Regions from separate parts of the Streptococcus constellatus subsp. constellatus genome, predicted to be linked through region 2. Evidence: predicted binding sites of a transcription regulator. Region 2 holds the regulator's gene; the other holds the start of a gene.

Region 1 (10,267 bases), 650 kb from region 2:
TTAGGCTAAAAAATATTACATATACCCCTGTTGCTAGTTGATTTTGCTTCACAAAAAAGCCCATTTGGTGTACACTGCAAGTGAAGAAAAAAGCAGAGAGGTAAACCAAATGGACACTTTCCATTATATACACCGAATCGTCATCCTCTTCAACTCAGTATGCCACAGCTTCGTGAAGTCTGATGTGACTTATATCAAAAGATTGCTCCTGATGAGCTGGTTCATTGTAAGAATGTAGAGCAATGCAAGGTTTCAGATGTTTCTGTTTTGACCTTAATGCTGTTCCAGGCAGAAATTGGAATGAAGTCACAGCGAAGGTTTTACCAATTGATTTGCAATTTCTTCGGATTCACCGGACTGGAGAGAAGCTGCTTTTATCGTCGTTCTTGTTATTTAATGCCCCTATTTCGGTTGATTCGCCTCTATTTCAATCAGCTAGATTTTGATGAATTGGTCATCATCGATAGTTTTCCAGTCCTCCTCCTTTGCTAGCCTGTCAGAAATCATCGGATCAAGGTTTTGAATGAGGTGGTCAACATTGGTTACTGTACTTCCAAAAAGATGTGGTCTTACGGTTTGAGAGTGCATTTGGCGGTGACAGAGTCGGGCTATATTTTGGATTATCTGGTTACCCTTGCCTATTCAGGTAGCAGAAGAATTGCTGGAGACCGTGTCCCTTATTCTCGCATTTTAGGAGATTTGGGATACCTAAGTAAAGAGTTGAAAGAACGCTTGGAGGCAAAGGGGATTCATCTTTGGACGCCGCTTTGTAAAAATATGGAGAGCGCCGATGAGCATAACAATCCTGCAATTCTAGCCATCCGAAGAACTATTGAAATTCGAATCTTTGTTCTAAATGCAATGTTTGACATTGAGCACCCGATTGTTAGGTCTTTAGCAGGATGGCAATTGGAGATTGAACAGGTTCTTTTAGCCTACCATTTAGAATTTTTTATCAACTAGCAACGCGAGTATCTATTGTTTCTTGTACTGTTTTTCTAGCTATATTTACTTGTATATATTCTGCTTTAATTATTTATCTCGTAGCACGTTATGGAAGTAAAAGATTTAAGTCATAGTTAGAGAAAAGCGGTTTGGCGAAATAAAAATCGTCTTAAAAGTTAGATTTTTCTATCTAACTTTTGGGGTGATTTCTTAAGCGCGAAATGCAAGATAAAAAATAAGCCCTTGTGGGCTTATTTTGTTGGAATAGAAATTTCAATCAAGTTAGTAGAGTAGAGTGTTTTAATTCGAGATGCATCAATCAATTTTGTATCAATTTTTCGTTTTAGGAAAAATTCCCGAATTTTTTCAACTTCTTGTTCGCGAATAGCGCGGTGTTTATTTGAAATCAGGATTTCATAATGAAGTGGAGCCTGCGTAAAAACAACATCTGTATTTCCAGCAGAAAAAGTTTCAACTAAAGTGGCATCTGTGCTTTCTAACTGGCTTTGGACAAGATTCGCGTGGCTATTGGTTGTATTGATAAGCTTCATAATGATTTCCTCCTATATGCTAACCCTATTATAGCACTTTTCCATAAGAAATGTGAACAATTTCTCAGACTTTATGACTCTTTTTCCACATTTCAATTCCCCATTTATGGCTTCCGCGTTTTAGTTTGGAAATAGCTTCTTCGATTGGAAACCAAGCAAGCTGATTAAAATCCTCTAAAGGTGCTTGTGATTGCTCATAATGGCTTACTTCGTAAATGTAGGCAGGATTGTAAAAGTGGGTATCACGATGGCGAGAGTAGAAGTATTCGTCTGCTTGTCCGTAATATTGCTCGATTTCAGCTGTGAAGCCAAGTTCTTCAATCAATTCGCGTTCAAGTGCGGTTCGATGGTTTTCACCTTCTTCGATTTCACCACCTGGTAAAAACCAAGCTCCATTTGGTGCTTGCACTAAGATGATTTTTTCTTTTTTAGCATCTGGAATAACTGCGTAAACACCATAGCGATTTACATATTGAACGCTTTCTTTCTTTTCTCCAAAAGTTGCGACTGTCATATTTGTTCCTCTTTTGTGACTAGTTTACTATTATCATAAAGGATGAAGTGATTACTGTCAAGGGTTTAATAAGATTTCTTTTTGTTCAATCACTTGGTATTAAAACGAGACAAGATTTGGCAAGTTATAGTGGTATAATTATAGAGAGGTGAGAACATGACTCAAGGAAGATTACTAGGTATCATTTATTATCTACTGGGAAATGGACATGCTACAGCACCAGCATTGGCTGAGAAGTTTGAGGTGTCGATTCGTACTATTTATCGTGATGTGGATCGGTTAAGCAGTGTAGGTATCCCTATTTATTGTAATCCGGGGAAAGGCGGTGGTATTTTTACTGGATTCATTTGTACTGGATAAAAGTTTACTATCGGCTCAGGAGCAAGAAGAATTGCTTTTATCTGTACAAGGCTTACAAACTTTACGAGAAGAACATCAAGTATTAGAAAAGCTGCAGGCTTTGTTTCAAATTAAAATGGATAACTGGCTACAAATTGATTTTACAGATTGGCGTGGGCAAAAATACCATCAAGAAATGTTTGAGCAGATTAAGAGAGGAATCTTTCAGAGGTGGCTTCTTCAGTTTGACTACTTGAATCAACAGGGTGAAGGGACAAGCAGATGGGTTGAACCTATGCAATTGATCTTTAAAAGTCAAGATTGGTATTTATATGGATTTTGTCGGAGAAAACAGGATTTTCGGTTATTCAAACTAAGTCGAGTCAATCACTGCCAGCTATCAACTGAAATATTTGACCGAGAGTTAAGACAAGCTGACTTTCAAAGTAAAGAAAGCCAAAAAGAAACAATTCGGCTACAATTGAAATTTGAAAAACATCAAGCTTTTCGTGTCTATGAAGAATTTTCTGGTTTGATTTCGACAGATGTGGTAGGAAATTTACTTGTAGAAGCAGAATTTCCGAATCATGACAGTCTTTATGCTTATCTTTCATCCTTTTTGGACGGAGTGGAAGTGTTAGGTCCACCTGAAGTGCGACAGAAATTAGCAAAAAAATTAAACGAAATTTCCCAAAAATATAAAAGTTGACAGAAACTGACAAGTTTACTTTGTTATGCTGATGATAGAAAAACGGAAGGGGTGAACAAATGAAATATGAATGGAGAAGGGCTGAAAAAGCTATATATGGTGTAAAGGCAAGTCCGACGCTAGTAACGGTTCCGGAGCAAGCTTTCATTATGATTGACGGAGCAGGCAATCCAAATAGCCCTGATTTCTCTGAGCGGGTTTTGGCTCTGCACTCTCTTGCTTATGCAGTTAAAATGGATTATAAAAAATCCAATCCAGAGCTAGAAGTGACAGATTTTACAGTCTATCCGCTGGAAGGGATTTGGTGGCAAAAAGAAGCAGAAGTTTTAGTAAAAGATGACTTGGTTTATACGATTATGATTGCTCAGCCAGAGTTTATTACAAATGAAATGGTTGAAACAGCTCTCGAAAAAGTAAAAGTGAAAAAACCAAATCCGTTTTATAATGAGATTCGCTTTGAACGAATAAGCGAAGGAAGCAGCGTTTCCATGTTTCATGTAGGATCATTTGACGATGAACCACAAATCTTCGCGAAAATGGATGCTTTCTGTCAAGAAAATGGGTTAAAACGCTGCACAGCATATCATCGTGAAATTTATTTGAACAATAAAAATCGAACAGCTCTCCAGAAGTTGAAGACAATTTTGAGATATAGAGTTCAGTAACGAAAAATTACTCCCTAGAGAAACTTCTAAGGAGTGATTTTCATAGTCAGTTAGCAGTGTCGTCTGCTGTTGTTTTAATTTCTTTTTCGGTCTCGTTTTCAGACTTTTTGGACGACTTGATAACAATCTTGCTATTGCTCGTCATGACAGCTTTGAGCTCTTTTTCGCTTGGATGTTCAAGATAGTAGTCGGTGATAGCATCCTCGATGTGATCTTGGATTGTCCGACGAAGTGGACGAGCTCCCATTTTTGGATCGTAACCAAGATTAACTAATTTTTCCTTGACTTTGTCTGTTACGTCTAGGTGAATACCATTTACAGCTAAGCGTTTATTCACATCTTCAAGCATCAAATCTACGATTTGTAGGAGATTTTCCTTGCTAAGAGATTTGAACTCAATAATACCATCGAAACGGTTCATAAATTCTGGACTGAAGAAGTTTCCTAATTCACCGATAACAGAATTAGTTCGTCCTTCACGCGCTGCACCAAATCCAACGTTTGCTTCGACTTTTCCAGTACCGGCGTTGGAAGTCATAATGATAATCGTATCTTTGAAACTGACTGTCCGACCTTGTCCATCTGTCAGACGTCCGTCATCCAGTACTTGTAAGAACATATGCATGACATCTGGGTGAGCTTTTTCTATTTCATCAAGTAAAATGAGAGAATAAGGATTACGACGTACACGTTCTGTTAATTGTCCAGCTTCTTCGTAGCCAATGTAACCTGGAGGCGCTCCGACGAGTTTTGCTACGCTATGTTTTTCCATATACTCACTCATATCAAAACGAATCATGCTGTCAGCTGAACCAAAGAGCTCAATCGCTAGTTGTTTAGAAAGTTCTGTTTTGCCGACACCGGTTGGCCCAACAAAAAGGAAAGAACCAATTGGTCGGTCTGGTGTACCTAGTCCAACTCGATTACGGCGAATGGCCTTCGCAATTTTATCAACAGCATCATCTTGACCAATGACATGAGCTTTCAAATCATCAGCCAGACTAATCAATTGTGATTGTTCCTTTTCTTTCAAGTCGCCAACTGGAATATTTGTCTTTTGCTCAATGATATGTTCAATGGTTTTTTCACTGATAAGAGGCGTATCTTGATCAGCCATTTTATTTTGCTGCATTTCTTTGTATTTGGCAATTTGGTCACGGAAATAAGCAGCTTTTTCAAAATCTTCATCACGAGTAGCTTGTGCCTTGAGGTTTTCAGCTTCTACCAATCGTTGATCAATGATTTTTGGATCGACAAAGTTAAGTGTCAGATTCATCTTAGAGCCTGCTTCGTCTAGCAAGTCAATGGCCTTATCAGGCAAGAAGCGATCTTGGATATAACGATTGGACAAGACAGCTGCTGCTTCAATGGCATCGTCTGTGTATTTGACGTGGTGATAGTCTTCGTATTTCTTTTGAATACCTTTGAGGATAGTGATCGTTTCTTCAACTGTTGGTTCATCAACTTTTACAGGCTGCATACGGCGTTCCAGTGCAGCATCTTTTTCGATAATCCGGTATTCATTGAGAGTTGTGGCACCGACTAATTGGAGTTCACCGCGAGCAAGTGCTGGTTTTAGGATGTTTCCAGCATCCATATTTCCATCGCCAGCAGAACCAGCTCCAACAATTTCGTGAATTTCATCAATGAATAATATAACATCCTGACGAGAGCGAATTTCGTTCATGAGTTTTTGCATTCGTTCTTCAAATTGACCACGGATCCCAGTCCCTTGAACCAAACTAACGACATCTAAACGAATGACTTCTTTGCCTTGGAGTTTATGTGGCACATCACCGTCTACAATTTTCTGAGCCAAGCCTTCGACAACTGCTGTTTTACCGACACCGGGCTCTCCGATGAGGACAGGATTGTTCTTCGTTCTACGATTGAGGATTTCAATGACGCGCACAATTTCTTCGTCACGACCAATTACAGGGTCAATCTCGCCCCGCCGAGCAAATTCAGTTACATTGATACCAAATTCTTCTAGGAGGCCTTTGGGTTGTTGTGGTACTTGTTGGCGCGTGCTGCCACCTTGATTGGAACCATAGCCTCCGTTGCCGTATCCGCCACCTGATTGAGTAGGAGGGGTCTGCGGTTCTTGATGATTTTGAAAATTCCCTAGATTGCTAAAGAAATCATCAAAAGGGTCTAAATTATTTTGATTGTTCATATTGGTCATGCCACGAAATAAGGCATTATTTGGGTCTGTTTTCATGATTTGATAACAATTTTGACAGAGGTCAACTTGGTGTTGTTTTCCATTCACATTTGTGTAAAGGTGAATAGTTGATTCGTTTATTTTACAATTTTGACAAAGCATGTGCTACCTCTTTCTTTTAAAATTTGCTTGACGGAAATCAATTGGTCAATAATAGTCAAACTTCTTATTTTCATTATAGCAGTATTCTAAAACATTGCAAGAATAAAGTGTTAAAAGATAGAATTTTATATTTGAGCGTTTCATTTTGTGTTAAATTTACCAAAAATGGGTCTTTTGCTGGTATTTCATCTTTCATTTGTGGTAAAATAGTAACGTATAAATGAATAGGAGAAGGAAAATGGAATCACATTTAGTAAGAATTATCAATCGTTTAGATGCTATGACAAAAGATGGTGGCAATTTGAAACGTAATTTTGAACGTGACGGGGTTGTTGTAGCAGAAGTAACTTATAGCTATGACGAAGAAAATGGCTCAGTATTCACTCTTCGCGATGTTGCAGCGCGTGAAACCTATACTTTTGATAGCATTGATTTGATTGCAATGGAAATCTATGAATTGTTATATTAAATTTGTTAGTCTCTAATAAATATGTCCTCTAGGCATCTGCTTAGGGGATATTTATTTTGCAATAATTTTTGCTTATCTATCTTAGAATTGTCAGAAATTCTTAGAAAAAAGTGGTATACTAATGATGGTAGTAAGCATATTTCTTGACAAAATAAAAAGGAGAGAGTATGGATTTATCTCAAATAAAATTAGTAACAGAATATGAAATTGTCGGAATCGATCTAGAGGAAGCGAGTGTCCGTCATTTAGCTGATCTAGGGATTAAGATAGGCAGTTTTATTCAAGTCATTTCAAAAACAAACGACACAGCTATTCTCTTAGTTCGAGCTGCGAGGATTGCCTTGGATAATTCTATTTTGAAAAAACTGGATGTTGTGCCAAAGGGCAGTAGCAAATCTTCTCTTCCTTTATCTGAGTTGGCTATTGGAGATTCGGCATACATCGAAGCAATTCATGCAGATGGTGCTTTAAAACGACGGTTGATGGACATGGGGTTGACCAAAAACACAAACGTTCAATTGCAAAAAGTTGCACCGTTGGGTGATCCACTTGAGATTAAGCTTAGGGGCTATGACTTGACCTTAAGAAAGTCGGAGGCTAGCTTGATTAGTGTGGTGAAAGGTGAAAAGGAAGCAAAACAATGAAAGAATTAGCGCTTGCGGGAAATCCGAATAGTGGAAAGACTAGTTTGTTTAACCTATTAACTGGTAGTAGCCAGCATGTGGGAAATTGGCCTGGTGTCACTGTCGAGAAGAAAAGTGGTCTGTTTAGCAAAAACAAAAAAATTATTATCCAAGACCTACCGGGAATTTACTCGTTGTCGCCTTATACTTCTGAAGAAGTGGTTAGTAGAAATTATCTTTTAAGCGGTAATGCAGACGGGATTTTGGATGTAGTTGACGCAACCAATTTGGAACGAAATCTATACTTGAGCTTGCAATTGATTGAGACAGGAATTCCGGTTGTGCTGGCTTTAAATATGAGCGATGTCGTTGAAAAACAAGGGAAATGGATCGATACGACTAAATTAAGTTATCAGCTAGGTGTGCCAGTCGTTGCGACCAGTGCTTTGAAAAAGACTGGGATTGACCAAGTCATGCAGCAGGTCTTACGAGAAATGGAGCGCACGGATGAAACGCTCTATCCTGTTTACGACAGTCATTTTGAAGCGGCTTTGTCAGAAATTATCCGCATTTTAGGAAATGCAGTGCCTCAAAAACAGGCTCGTTTTTATGCCATTAAGCTTTTTGAACGCGATAAAGAATTATCCGAACAGCTGGTGTTGTCTGATTTCCAAAAAGCGGAGATTGAAGATGCGATTAGGATTACGGAGGAAATCTACACTGAAGACGCAGAGACCATTGTTGTTAATGCGCGCTATGAGTTTATTGAGTCAGCAGTCAAAATGGTGCTGCAAGCCGATGTTACTAAATTAAGTTTGTCAGACAAGATTGACCGTATTGTGACCAATCGTTATTTAGCTTTACCAATCTTTGCGCTTGTTATGTGGTTGGTGTATTTCCTCTCTATTCAAACGATTGGAACGATGGGAACGGATTGGACAAACGACATCCTCTTTGGAGAATGGATTCCGAATGGTATCAAATCACTGTTGGAACACTTAGCAGTATCTGATTGGCTTCAATCTTTGATTGTTGATGGGATTGTTGCAGGTTGTGGAGCTGTCTTGGGCTTTGTTCCGCAGATTTTCGTCTTATTTGTTTGCTTGGGAATTTTGGAAGACATTGGTTATATGAGTCGGATTGCCTTTGTTATGGATCGGCTGTTTAGACGCTTTGGCTTATCTGGGAAATCTTTTATTCCTATGCTGATTTCTACGGGATGTGGTGTTCCTGGCGTTATGGCGAGTAGAACTATTGAAAATGAACGTGACCGTAGGATTACGATTATGACAACAACATTTATGCCTTGCTCCGCCAAATTACCAATTATTTCTTTGATTGCTGGAGCATTCTTCCCTAATAATCCTTGGATTGCACCAAGCGCTTATTTTGTTGGAATGGGAGCCATTGTTTTATCGGGAATTGCTCTGAAAAAGACAACGATTCTCGGTGGTGTTGTGGCACCTTTTATCATGGAGCTGCCGAGTTATCATTTGCCACAAGTCAAAACTGTTTTGCGTTATGCAGGACAGAAGGCTTTGAGTTTTATCAAACGGGCTGGAACGATTATCTTTGTGACCAACATTTTTATTTGGTTTGCTAGCTCTTACAATTTTAGCTTGCAGGCTGTCAAAACGGAAAATAGTATTCTAGCGACCTTAGGAAAGGGACTAGCTTGGATCTTTACTCCTCTTGGATTTGGTAATTGGCGAGCAACTGTAGCGGCCATCACCGGCTTATTAGCTAAAGAGACGGTGATTTCGACTTTTGGAATTTTGTATAAAGTGACTGATGCGACAGAGACTACGAAAGAACTATGGAGCAATCTCCAACAGCATTATACGGCACTTTCTGCCTATTCATTTCTTGTCTTTAACTTGCTTTGTGCCCCTTGTTTTGCAGCGATTGGTGCAATTCATCGCGAAATGGGCAATGCAAAGTGGACATGGATTGCTCTATCTTTCCAAACGCTACTGGCTTATAATGTTAGTCTTGTGATTTATCAGTTTGGTCAAGCGTTGCTATATGGAAAAGGAATATCTTTTGGGACTATTTTTGCTTTGTTCGTTGTAGCAGTTGGTCTCTATTTCATCTTTAGAAAAGCACGGAAAGAAAAAGTAGAAGTTATCACTTTAGATAGTCTGACACATCAAACAGTATAGGAGAAATTATGTCCACGATTATTGTATCTATCATTATTTTAGTTTTAGCTGGCGCAGCGCTGCACCATATCATTAAGGGAAAGGGAAACTGTGGTGATTGTGACTGTCAATGTGAAATCAAAGAAAAAATGAGACATAATAAATAGAAAGAAAATCAAAAACTTGACAGATGTGAACTGTATCCCAAAAGTCAGACACAAAAAATCTAGCTTTTGGAGTCAGTACAATATTGTCAAGTTGTTTCCTGTTCATTCAGAAAGCAGAAGGAGAATTTAACATGGTAAGGCCGACTAGCAAGACTGAGTTGCTTAGTGCAGCGACACAGCAATATGCAAAGCTACAGTCATTGATTTCTCAATTAACAGAAGAAGAGTTGAATACCCCATTTGATTTTTCAAAAGATGAGAAACGGAAAGAAGCTCATTGGAAGAGAGATAAAAATCTTAGAGATGTTCTCATTCACCTTTATGAGTGGCAACAATTGCTTCTCAATTGGGTGTATTCTAATCAAAATGGTGTAGAAAAGTCATTTTTACCACTAGCTTATAATTGGAAAAACTATGGTGAGCTGAATGTGGCATTCTGGCAGAAGCATCAACAGACTTCGTTAGAAGAAGCAACTAAAATGCTTCATCAATCTCAGAAAAACGTGCTGGTTTTAGCTGAAAATTTTACGGATGAAGAGTTGTTTTCAAAGGGCATCTATAAATGGGTTGGAGGGAGTACCCTCGGCTCCTACTTTATTAGTAGCACATCAAGTCATTATGACTGGGCTATGAAGAAGTTGAAAGCACATCGAAAGAACTGTAAAAGCCAGTAAACAATCAGTAGGGTTGGTAGCAAAAAGGCAAACAACATACAATGGCTAAGAGAGCAAATCAAAAGAACTTCACATCGTTCTTTGATATGTCAGAGTGAATCCAAGGTTATTCCGTTCGAAGGTTGGCAAAAGTAACTTATCAAG
Region 2 (10,267 bases):
CTCGAAGTCAAGAATTTTTTGAAAAATCTTGCTAGCCTCTGCTTATACTCAACTAAACTTTTTATTAAACATATCATTCAGTACCGTCTTTTATACATTTTTATGCTAAAATAGACTTAGAAATTTCAGAAGAAACAGGATTAGATAATTTATGCCCAGAAGAAATTATAACAATGTACGTTCTAGAAGATGGATCGGTATACTGCTTATTCTTATCGCAGTTGGTATTATTATACAGTACCTCATTCCAATCCTTCTTTCCATCGGCATAGGCTACGGAATTTACTACTATGCAACTCATAAACCGAAAAAAATCACAGAGCCCAGCGCCAGTCAGCAAATTGAAGATTTGAAACAGGAAATCAGAGCTGCAGATAGTCGAATCAAACAGCTGGACAATTATCTGAAAGAAAAATCTTATGCAAATTACCAACAATTAGCTGACCAGCTCTTGCCTCAATTGAGTTATATTCAAGGCCGAGCTGACACCTTAAAAAAATATATCTCGCCTGAAATTTACCAGCGAATTCAACGGAAAGTGCAAAATGTAACAACCGATATCCATGAGCAACTACACAATCTTCGCGCTCAAACTTCCGAAAGTTTAAAATCAAACTTGGAGGAATTAGCACCTGAATTACTTGAAACTATTCACAATATTCAAATCGACCACGAAGCGATTCTCAAGAAAATTTCTCAGTCAGAAAGCAACAACAAGGAAGAATTAACTGCGATCCATCAGTCTCAAATGGAGCATTATGAGGATATTTTGGAAGGCTACCTAAAAATCAAGACTTCACCGAAAGATTTTTATAATGCAGAAGAACGACTTTCTAGCGCCAAAGCAGCTATTGAGCAGTTTGATTTAGACTTGGATGAAACACTCCGTCAACTCAATGAAGCAGATCTACGAGATTTTGATATCAGCTTGAGGATTTTAAGTAAAAAAGAACCCAATACCGAACTATAACCATCAAAAGGAGACCTTATGAGCCAAGAATTTAACTTTGACATCGACAAAATCGCTAATAATGCCATTTCCAAAACAGACAGAACTACTGAAATCATCGAATCAACCGAAACACAAGCAAACGGACAGATGAACTTTTTGGAGAAATTAACTCCTGAACAACAAGATGCGATCATAGCAAAAGTCCCTCAGCTGCTAAATAACTTTATTTCCGATCAAAATACTCTTTTAGATTTTGGGCAGGCTGCAGTCGAAGAAGTTAATAATACTGTTAATCGCATTTTAGCCGAACAAAAGAAACTTCAAATCCCACAAGTAGATGAATTGTTAAAAAACACCAACAAAGAGTTAAATGGTTTTGTTGCTAAATATAAGGATACTCAAATTGCAGAACTAGATAAAAAGCCAAATTTTTTAGAAAAACTCTTTAAACAAAGTAAGAACACCTTGCAAGAGTTCTATTTTGATTCACAAAATATTGAGCAAAAAATGGATAGTATGGCTGCCACTGTCGTCAAGCAAGAAGATCTGCTCGCACGAAATATCGTTTCTGCCGAAATGTTAATTGAAGATAACACCAAATCCATTGAAAATCTAGTCGGTGTCATTTCCTTTATCGAAGCCACTCAAAAAGAAGCTGGTGCGCGTGCCTCGACTCTTCAAAATGAGGTGGCACAATTAGATACTGCCACTCTCGATTACCAAACCAAATCACAAGAATTGGCTCGCTTAACTGAGGTTGTTAATACATTGGAACAACAACATACAGAATACATCAGCCGTCTATATGTCGCTTGGGCCACTACCCCGCAAATGCGTAATCTCGTAAAAGTATCTTCTGATATGCGCCAAAAACTTGGCATGCTCCGTCGCAATACCATTCCGACTATGAAGCTCTCTATCGCTCAACTAGGAATCCTGCAGCAATCAATGAAATCTGGTCAAGTAGCAGACGCTATTTCTAATGCCAACAATGCAGCGCTGCAAATGCTAGCTGAAACCAGCAAAGAAATCATTCCACAAATGGAGAGGATTTCCCAAAATCCAACAATCGCTGTCGAATCCGTTACCAAATTAGCTGAAAGCTTAGTCGCTCAAAACCAAGGAATCATCTCTGCCATTGATAAAGGGCGGGAAAAACGCGCTCTCCTTGAAGCAACTGTAATCAAATCCGCTGAAACCATTAATGACTCTGTTAAACTACGCGACCAAAAAATTATCCAAGCTTTGCTAAATCAGGGAAAAGAAATCCAAAAAGAAGTGGATAAACCGACTACAAGTGAAACATAACGAGCTGAAACATAGACGTAATACAAAAATAAACTCTTGTGGTATGCTGTTTCATCCAAACAAAGTAACAGTATATAGCACTAACTCTTTGCTATGTAAATAATGACCAACCTCGTCAATGGTGCGGGGCAGGACAACAAAGTCACTTTCTTACGAAATACTGATTTTTGTCCCGCTCCCTTTTCTTTTTTATGTTACAATAAAAGGTATGGATAAGATTATTAAAACTATTTCAGAAAACGGAGCTTTCCGAGCTTATGTACTAGATAGTACCGAAACTGTTCGAACAGCTCAGGAAAAACACCAGACCCTTGCTAGCTCAACCGTAGCGTTAGGTCGCACACTCATTGCCAGTCAAATCCTTGCCGCAAACGAAAAAGGAGATACAAAAATCACCGTCAAAGTACTAGGGACAAGCTCCCTTGGTGCGATTATCACCGTCGCAGATACAAAAGGTACTGTCAAAGGCTATGTGCAAAATTCCGGTGTGGACATTAAAAAAACTGCAACAGGTGAAGTGTTGGTTGGACCATTCGTTGGAAATGGCGAATTTCTCGTTATTACGGATTATGGAACTGGAAATCCTTATCATTCTATGACTCCACTCGTTTCTGGTGAGATTGGAGAAGACCTTGCATTCTATCTAACAGAAAGTCAACAGACTCCTTCAGCCATTGGCTTGAATGTACTACTAGATACCAACGACAAGGTCAAGGTTGCTGGCGGATTTCTCTTGCAAGTTCTCCCTGGTGCCAAAGAAGAAGAAATCACCCGCTTTGAAAAACGAATCCAAGAAATGCCTGCTATTTCAACACTTTTGGAATCTGAAAACCATATTGAAGCCTTGCTTTCAGCTATCTATGGCAACGAACCCTACAAACGCTTGTCAGAAGAAGAGCTCCGCTTCCAATGTGATTGCAGCAAAGAACGGTTTTTAAATGCCCTCTCAAGCCTACCTAAGTCAGATCTTGAAGAAATGCGAGATGAAGACCACGGCGCTGAAATCACTTGCCAATTCTGCCAAAGCACATATCATTTTGACGAAAAAGACTTGGAGGAACTCATTCGTGACAAATCTTAATACCGCTTTTTTGATTGGTGATGTAAAAATTCCCAACCGGACTGTTCTTGCTCCCATGGCAGGCGTCACCAATTCAGCTTTTCGGACGATTGCAAAAGAGCTTGGCGCAGGACTTGTCGTCATGGAAATGGTCTCAGACAAGGGCATTCAATACAATAACAAAAAGACACTCCATATGTTGCATATTGACGAAGAAGAACATCCCGTTTCCATTCAGTTGTTTGGGAGTGACGAAGATAGTTTGGCGCGCGCTGCCGAATTTATCCAAGAAAATACCCAAACAGATATTGTGGATATCAATATGGGCTGTCCTGTCAATAAAATTGTCAAAAACGAAGCTGGAGCAAAATGGCTCAAAGATCCAGAAAAAATCTATTCTATTATCAATAAAGTTCGTTCTGTTCTAGATATTCCGTTGACCGTGAAAATGCGTACTGGTTGGGCAGATGCCTCACTAGCTGTGGAAAATGCCCTTGCAGCTGAAGCTGCTGGTGTGGCGGCTCTTGCTATGCACGGTCGTACACGCGAGCAGATGTACACTGGGCACGCTGATCTTGAAACCCTCCACAATGTTGCGCAAGCCTTAACCAAGATTCCTTTTATTGCCAATGGCGATATTCGTACTGTTCAAGATGCTCAACAGCGTATAGAAGAAGTCGGTGCTGACGCTGTCATGATTGGGCGCGCTGCTATGGGCAATCCGTATCTCTTTCATCAGATTAACCACTATTTTGAAACAGGAGAAATCCTGCCTGATCTCAGCTTTGAGGATAAAATGCAAGTCGCTTACGATCATTTGAAACGTCTAATTAACCTCAAGGGCGAGCATATCGCCATTAGAGAATTTCGTGGCTTAGCACCTCATTACCTCCGCGGAACGGCAGGAGCTGCCAAACTCCGCAGCGCTATTTCCCAAGCCAACAGCCTTGCAGAAATTGAAGAATTGCTACAAGTTTAAACATTAAAAAAACACCAATCATCTGGGAAATTATTCCTAAATGATTGATGTTTTTTATTAGTCATTTCTACTAGGTATCCAGCCGAACCATTTCAGTCCTTGGTTGATTGCGGTAAATGAGATCTTCTCGAACAGAGAATCCTAATTTCTCCCAAAACTTGTTTCCTTCTACATTCCTTTTAAAGACAACCAAGGCAACCTTATGAATTTTCAACTCATCTAAGACAGTTAAAACTGTTTCAACCAACTGTCGAGCAATCCCTCTCCTACGGTAATGCGGATGAACAGCTGTATGATAGATATACGCCCTTCGACCATCAAAGCCAACTAAAATCGCTCCAAGAATTAGTTGATTTTCTACTGCTACCAGACAAGTTTGAGGGTTTCTTTTTAGAAACTGTGCAATTCCCTCCTTAAAATCATCCAAATGATTTAAGCCCATACCTGCACATGACAGCCATAATTGGTAAACTTGGTCGTAATCTGCTTCTACCATTTCACGAATGTTCATATTAAAATACCTTATCTATTCCCTGATGAATGCTTCGAATAAAAACTCAGAGCACTTCAAACTTCAATTTTCCAGCCTTGACACCGACTTTCAAGCTTTGTCCCGTTTTTAGCTCACCTGCTAAAAGTAATTCTGATAAATGGTCTTCCACCCGAGTTTGTAGAATTCGACGCAATGGACGAGCTCCCATTTCAGGATCATAGCCCTCTTGAGCTAGAAGCTTCAAAGCACTCGGCTGGAATTTGAGTTTAATTCCTTTTTCTGCAAGACTAGAAATGAGCGGTTGCACCATAATTTTCACCACTTCCTGCATGTCTTCGCTAGTCAAACTGTGAAAAACAACCTTTTCATCAATTCGGTTAATAAATTCTGGACGATAACTTTTCTTGAGCTCTTCCATCATCCGTTTTTCCATGCTTTCATGATCAAAGTGAACATCACGTGCTCCAAAACCAACCGTCTTGTCGTCCCGCAAACTTGTCGCACCAAGATTGCTGGTCATAATGATAATGGTATTGGAAAAATCCACCTTACGCCCCTTGCTGTCTGTCAGCACCCCGTCATCTAAGACTTGGAGAAGCACATTGAAAATATCAGGATGTGCTTTTTCTACCTCATCAAAGAGGAGTACAGAGTACGGACGATTGCGAACTTTTTCAGTTAATTCGCCCCCTTCTTCATAACCAACATAACCTGGAGGCGCTCCATTGAGGCGACTGGCAGCAAATTTTTCCATGTATTCACTCATATCAAAACGAATCAGTGCTGTTTCGTCATCAAAGAGAACTTCTGCCAAAGCCTTAGCTAGCTCAGTTTTTCCGACTCCGGTTGGCCCTAAGAACATAAAGGAGCCAATTGGACGCTTGCTAGTGCGGATACCGGATTGATTGCGCCGAATCGCTCGACTAATAGCAGAAATTGCTTCATTTTGCCCAATGACCCGCTTGTGCAGTTCCTTTTCTAAATTGAGGTATTTCTTCGCATCTGTTTGCGTCAACTTTTGCACGGGAATACCTGATAAACTGCTGAGCGTTGCCAAAACATCCTCGTCTTTCACCCTTAATTTATAGACAATCGGCTGACTCTCTTTCTCCAACAACGTACTAACTTTGTTCCAATTGCCTGCCATTAAAGCCTCGTCTGCTGCACTTAATTCTGCTTTTACGTGATTTTGCGGACCTTTATTTTGTACTGTTGCAGCGGCTTCATCTAGCAAATCAATGGCCGAATCCGGTAGATGTTTGCTTGTTAGATAACGATAAGCATACTTAACAGCCGTCTCAATGGCCGAATCCGTAATCACGACCTTGTGGTGATCTTCATAAGTTTTCTTTAGCCCTTGTAAAATCGCAATACTATCAGCTACTGTTGGCTCTTCAATAGCAACCTTAGCAAAGCGCCGTGAAAGAGCTGCGTCCTTTTCAATATATTTCTGGTACTCTTCTTGTGTCGTTGCGCCGACCGTTCTGAGTGTCCCTCTGGCCAAAGCTGGCTTGAGAATGTTCGCTGCATCTAATGTCGAGTCAATCCCGCTACCCGACCCCATAATAGTATGAAGCTCATCAATGAAAAGAATGACATGTCCATCTGCTTCAATATCATTGATAATATTCTTCATCCGTTCCTCAAAATCACCACGAAAACGAGTTCCAGCCACCACATTCATTAAATCTAGCTCTAAAACTCTCATCTTTGCAAGCTCATTTGGAACTTGACCAGCTGCCACACGTTGCGCCAAACCAAGGGCTAATGCTGTCTTCCCAACTCCTGCATCTCCTACCAAAACTGGATTATTTTTCGTCTTGCAACTTAAAATCTGAAGCATGCGAGAAATCTCTTTATCCCGCCCAATGACCGGTTCTAAAAGGCCCATATGAGCCATTTCAGTTAGATCACGAGTATAATCTTCTAGTCCGCCACTGGTTGCAGGAGGCATTCCCATCATATTAGCCATCGTTTGTCTTGTTGCTGCAGCATTTTTATTTAGGTGACGAATCGCCTTTAAATCCTCTTTATTCCAGCTTGCCTTATGCTCTAAATTTTTCCGAAGATCTGTCATGCGTAGAGCACCTTCTTTATCTTCGTAACTAAAACCAATAAATTCAAGAATACGCGCTGCCAAACTTCCTCGGTCAAATAACATAGCTAGCAACACATGCTCTGTCCCAAGGTTCTTGGCATGAACCGCCTCTGCAATTTGTTCAGCAGTCAAAAATAACACTTTCATGCGATAAGAAAACGGCCAAATAGTAAAAGCTCCCTCTTGTTGATAGACTTTCCCCGTGATATGAAAAGCCGCCTTTTCAAAATCATCAATTTCAAGTGGATAATCATTTAAAACTGAACCAGCAACACTATAAGGATTATTTGCCATAGCAATCAACAGCTGCCAAGACTCTAAATAATCCGTTTCAAAATGACTTGCTAATAGCTGTGCTGATTCAATACTTTCTGTCAAAGCTTTTGAATGTTTCATATATTAGTTTTTCCCTTTTCTATCAACTTGCTGTAAAATTTTCTTTAACATCCGCGCACGAATCTGTGCAGCATTTGTCCCCAACACCCTGTCTGTTGTCGTTGCTAAAAGAAGATTCCCTTCTCGTTCTGTCATGATCTGTTCATCAAATAACAGCTGAATAATATCTGTAAAGACCTGATGGCTAATCTGCTCACCAACGCTATGCAACAAATCACAAAGCAACTCATGGTGATTGGAAAATTCAATTCGACCAATCCGAATATAGCCTCCTCCACCACGCTTACTTTCAACAACATAGCCACGACTCTCCGTAAAGCGCGTCTTTATTACATAATTTATCTGGCTAGGAACAACCTGAAAAACATCTGCAATCTCACTTCGCTTCAGCTCCGCAATCCCTGCCTGTGCCAAAAGAGCTTTAATATATTCTTCAATATTATCTGATGTATTTTTATTACTCATGACAACTCCTTTCTTTTTGGTCTCAGTCTATAAACAACTACCCACAACTGACATTGACTATCTTTGACTAATATTATACCGAAATTCTTCTCTTTTTAAAAGAAAAAGAGTTAAATGAAAAACTGAAAAGTCTGATTATTCAAGCAAGTGAAAAAGCTTATCTATCAGCAACAATTCAAGTGTAAACGCTTGCCTTTTAATTTTAAAGCGTTATAATATAGATGAAAATTTGACGATATCAATAAAAGGAGGCCAAATGAATGAAAATGGATTGGTTCAAATATACACGTCATATACTGGTTTGGTTGTTTTCAACTTTATTCTTTTTTACAATTATTTCTGCTGACTATGTAGATGTTCAAGTCGCCACATTAGTCGCCTGTTTATTTGCCCCGTTTTTATTTGAACCGTCTTCAATAAAACCCAAAACAAAATGGACAATTGATTTAGCCATTGTTGTTACCAGTGTTTTTGCTATTCTTTTTACACAAACTTATCGAATTGCTTTCACCTACTCTGAAATTACTTATTTACTTATCTCCTTAGTTGTTTTAATCTTTGTAGACTTAGTCATTTCACACAAAGGATTCACGAAACGAATTGTAAAATAATAGCAAATGGGACTAGAAAAGGTTAGAGAACAGACTTAGTTCTCTAACCTTTTTACTTATTTTAAATTCTAGATAGTGGATTGGCTGGTTTAGTTTTGTCCAAGTGCAGCAGCCATTGTAGCAGCTACTTCTGATTCAAAATCATTGGCAGCTTTTTCAATACCATCACCTACTTCAAAACGTGTGAAGCTAGCGATTGTAGCCCCTTGACTTTCAAGGAATGCTTCAACAGTTTTGCTGTCATCCATAATATAAACTTGGGCTAAGAGTGTATATTGTTGGTCGACTTTTGTGTTATCTAACATAAAGCGATCCATCTTACCAGGGATGATTTTGTCCCAGATTTTTTCTGGCTTACCTTCAGCCGCAAGACCTGCTTTAATATCTTCTTCAGCTTGTGCAATTACTTCATCTGTCAATTGAAGTTTAGAACCAAATTTGTAGTGTGGAAGTGCTGGTTTACCAACCATTGCACGGCTTTCATTGTCTTGGTCAATTTTATGGTTCATTTGAGCCAATTCATCATGGATAAATTCTTCGCTCAATTCTTTGTATGAAAGAACAGACGGTTTCATAGCAGCAACGTGCATTGCTACATGTTTTGCAAGATCTTCGTCACTACCTGAAAGAACAGTAATAACTCCGATACGTCCACCATTGTGTTGGTATGCACCAAATACTTGATCATCTGCTTTTTCAACAACTGCAAAACGACGGAATGAAATTTTTTCTCCAATTGTAGCAGTTGCACTAACATAAGCAGCTTCAAGTGTTTCTCCTGAAGGCATTATCAAAGCAAGTGCTTCTTCATTGTTCGCTGGTTTGCCTTCTGCAATCACTTGAGCCGTTTCGTTTACTAATTCAACAAATTGAGCATTTTTTGCTACAAAATCTGTTTCTGAATTCACTTCAACGATAGCAGCGATATTGCCACTCACATAGACACCAGTCAATCCTTCAGCAGCAACACGATCTGCTTTTTTAGCAGCTTTTGCCATACCTTTTTCACGAAGCAATTCGATTGCTTTTTCGATATCGCCATCTACTTCTACAAGTGCTTTTTTAGCATCCATGACACCAGCACCAGATTTTTCACGCAATTCTTTTACAAGCTTAGCTGTAATTTCTGCCATTTTGATCCTCCAATTAAGATATTACGATTTGATTGAATAAAAAGGGGAGGGCTAGGCCCCGCCCCATAGGTTCGTTACTTGATTATTCGTTTGAGCCTTCAACAACTTCAACGATTTCTTCAATAGAATCTGCTTGTGTATCAGTTGCAGCTAATTCTACTTCTACTGATTCAACGTTATCTTCACCTTGACGCCCTTCGATAATCGCATCAGCCATTTTCGCAGTGATTAATTTAACAGCGCGGATAGCATCATCATTTGCTGGAATAATCACATCAATGTCATCTGGATCTGTATTCGTGTCGACCATCGCAACCACTGGAATACCAAGCTTCTTAGCTTCTTTTACAGCGATTTGTTCTTTATGTGGATCAACAACGTACATTACGTCTGGGATGCGAGGCATTTCTTCGATACCACCCAAGAATTTTTCAAGACGAGCGCGTTGTTTATTAAGAAGAGCGACTTCTTTCTTAGGAAGCACGTCAAAAATTCCGTCTTCTTCCATGCGTTTGATTTCTTTCAAACGAGCAACACGTTTTTGGATCGTTTCCCAGTTAGTGAGAGTTCCACCCAACCAACGGTGGTTGATGTAGTATTGACCTGCACGTTCTGCTTCATCTTTTACAGCATCAGCAGCTTGCTTTTTCGTACCAACAAACAAGATAACCGCATCGTTAGCAGCAGCATCGCGCATAAAGTCGTATGCTTGATCTGCAAATTTTACAGTTTGCTGAAGGTCAATTACGTGGATACCGTTACGTTCTGTAAA

What was found. Region 2 encodes CtsR, which represses protease genes until heat stress. Its sites were predicted from a motif close to TTGGTCAAAAAAGGTCAAANA; they were not measured.
Region 1: SCSC_RS06740 (ATP-dependent Clp protease ATP-binding subunit) is a predicted target of CtsR. The motif match lies at 6,091-6,111, and genes of this name have one in related genera.

What each region holds. Positions count from the first base shown of each region.
Region 1 is NZ_AP014647.1:1,382,890-1,393,156, reverse strand. It holds gene SCSC_RS09545 (transposase) at 511-963, shown strand; gene SCSC_RS06765 (DUF1827 family protein) at 1,197-1,496, opposite strand; gene SCSC_RS06760 (NUDIX hydrolase) at 1,561-2,010, opposite strand; gene SCSC_RS06755 (helix-turn-helix transcriptional regulator) at 2,167-2,370, shown strand; gene SCSC_RS06750 (helix-turn-helix transcriptional regulator) at 2,336-3,058, shown strand; gene SCSC_RS06745 (GyrI-like domain-containing protein) at 3,118-3,723, shown strand; gene SCSC_RS06740 (ATP-dependent Clp protease ATP-binding subunit) at 3,770-6,049, opposite strand; gene SCSC_RS06735 (DUF1797 family protein) at 6,288-6,518, shown strand; gene SCSC_RS06730 (FeoA family protein) at 6,686-7,162, shown strand; gene feoB (ferrous iron transport protein B) at 7,159-9,303, shown strand; gene SCSC_RS06720 (FeoB-associated Cys-rich membrane protein) at 9,312-9,449, shown strand; gene SCSC_RS06715 (ClbS/DfsB family four-helix bundle protein) at 9,581-10,123, shown strand.
Region 2 is NZ_AP014647.1:127,824-138,090, reverse strand. It holds gene SCSC_RS00715 (hypothetical protein) at 152-970, shown strand; gene SCSC_RS00710 (toxic anion resistance protein) at 989-2,260, shown strand; gene hslO (Hsp33 family molecular chaperone HslO) at 2,469-3,341, shown strand; gene dusB (tRNA dihydrouridine synthase DusB) at 3,328-4,299, shown strand; gene SCSC_RS00695 (GNAT family N-acetyltransferase) at 4,370-4,810, opposite strand; gene SCSC_RS00690 (ATP-dependent Clp protease ATP-binding subunit) at 4,857-7,286, opposite strand; gene SCSC_RS00685 (CtsR family transcriptional regulator) at 7,290-7,751, opposite strand; gene SCSC_RS00680 (hypothetical protein) at 8,012-8,362, shown strand; gene tsf (translation elongation factor Ts) at 8,452-9,495, opposite strand; gene rpsB (30S ribosomal protein S2) at 9,578-10,267, opposite strand, start outside.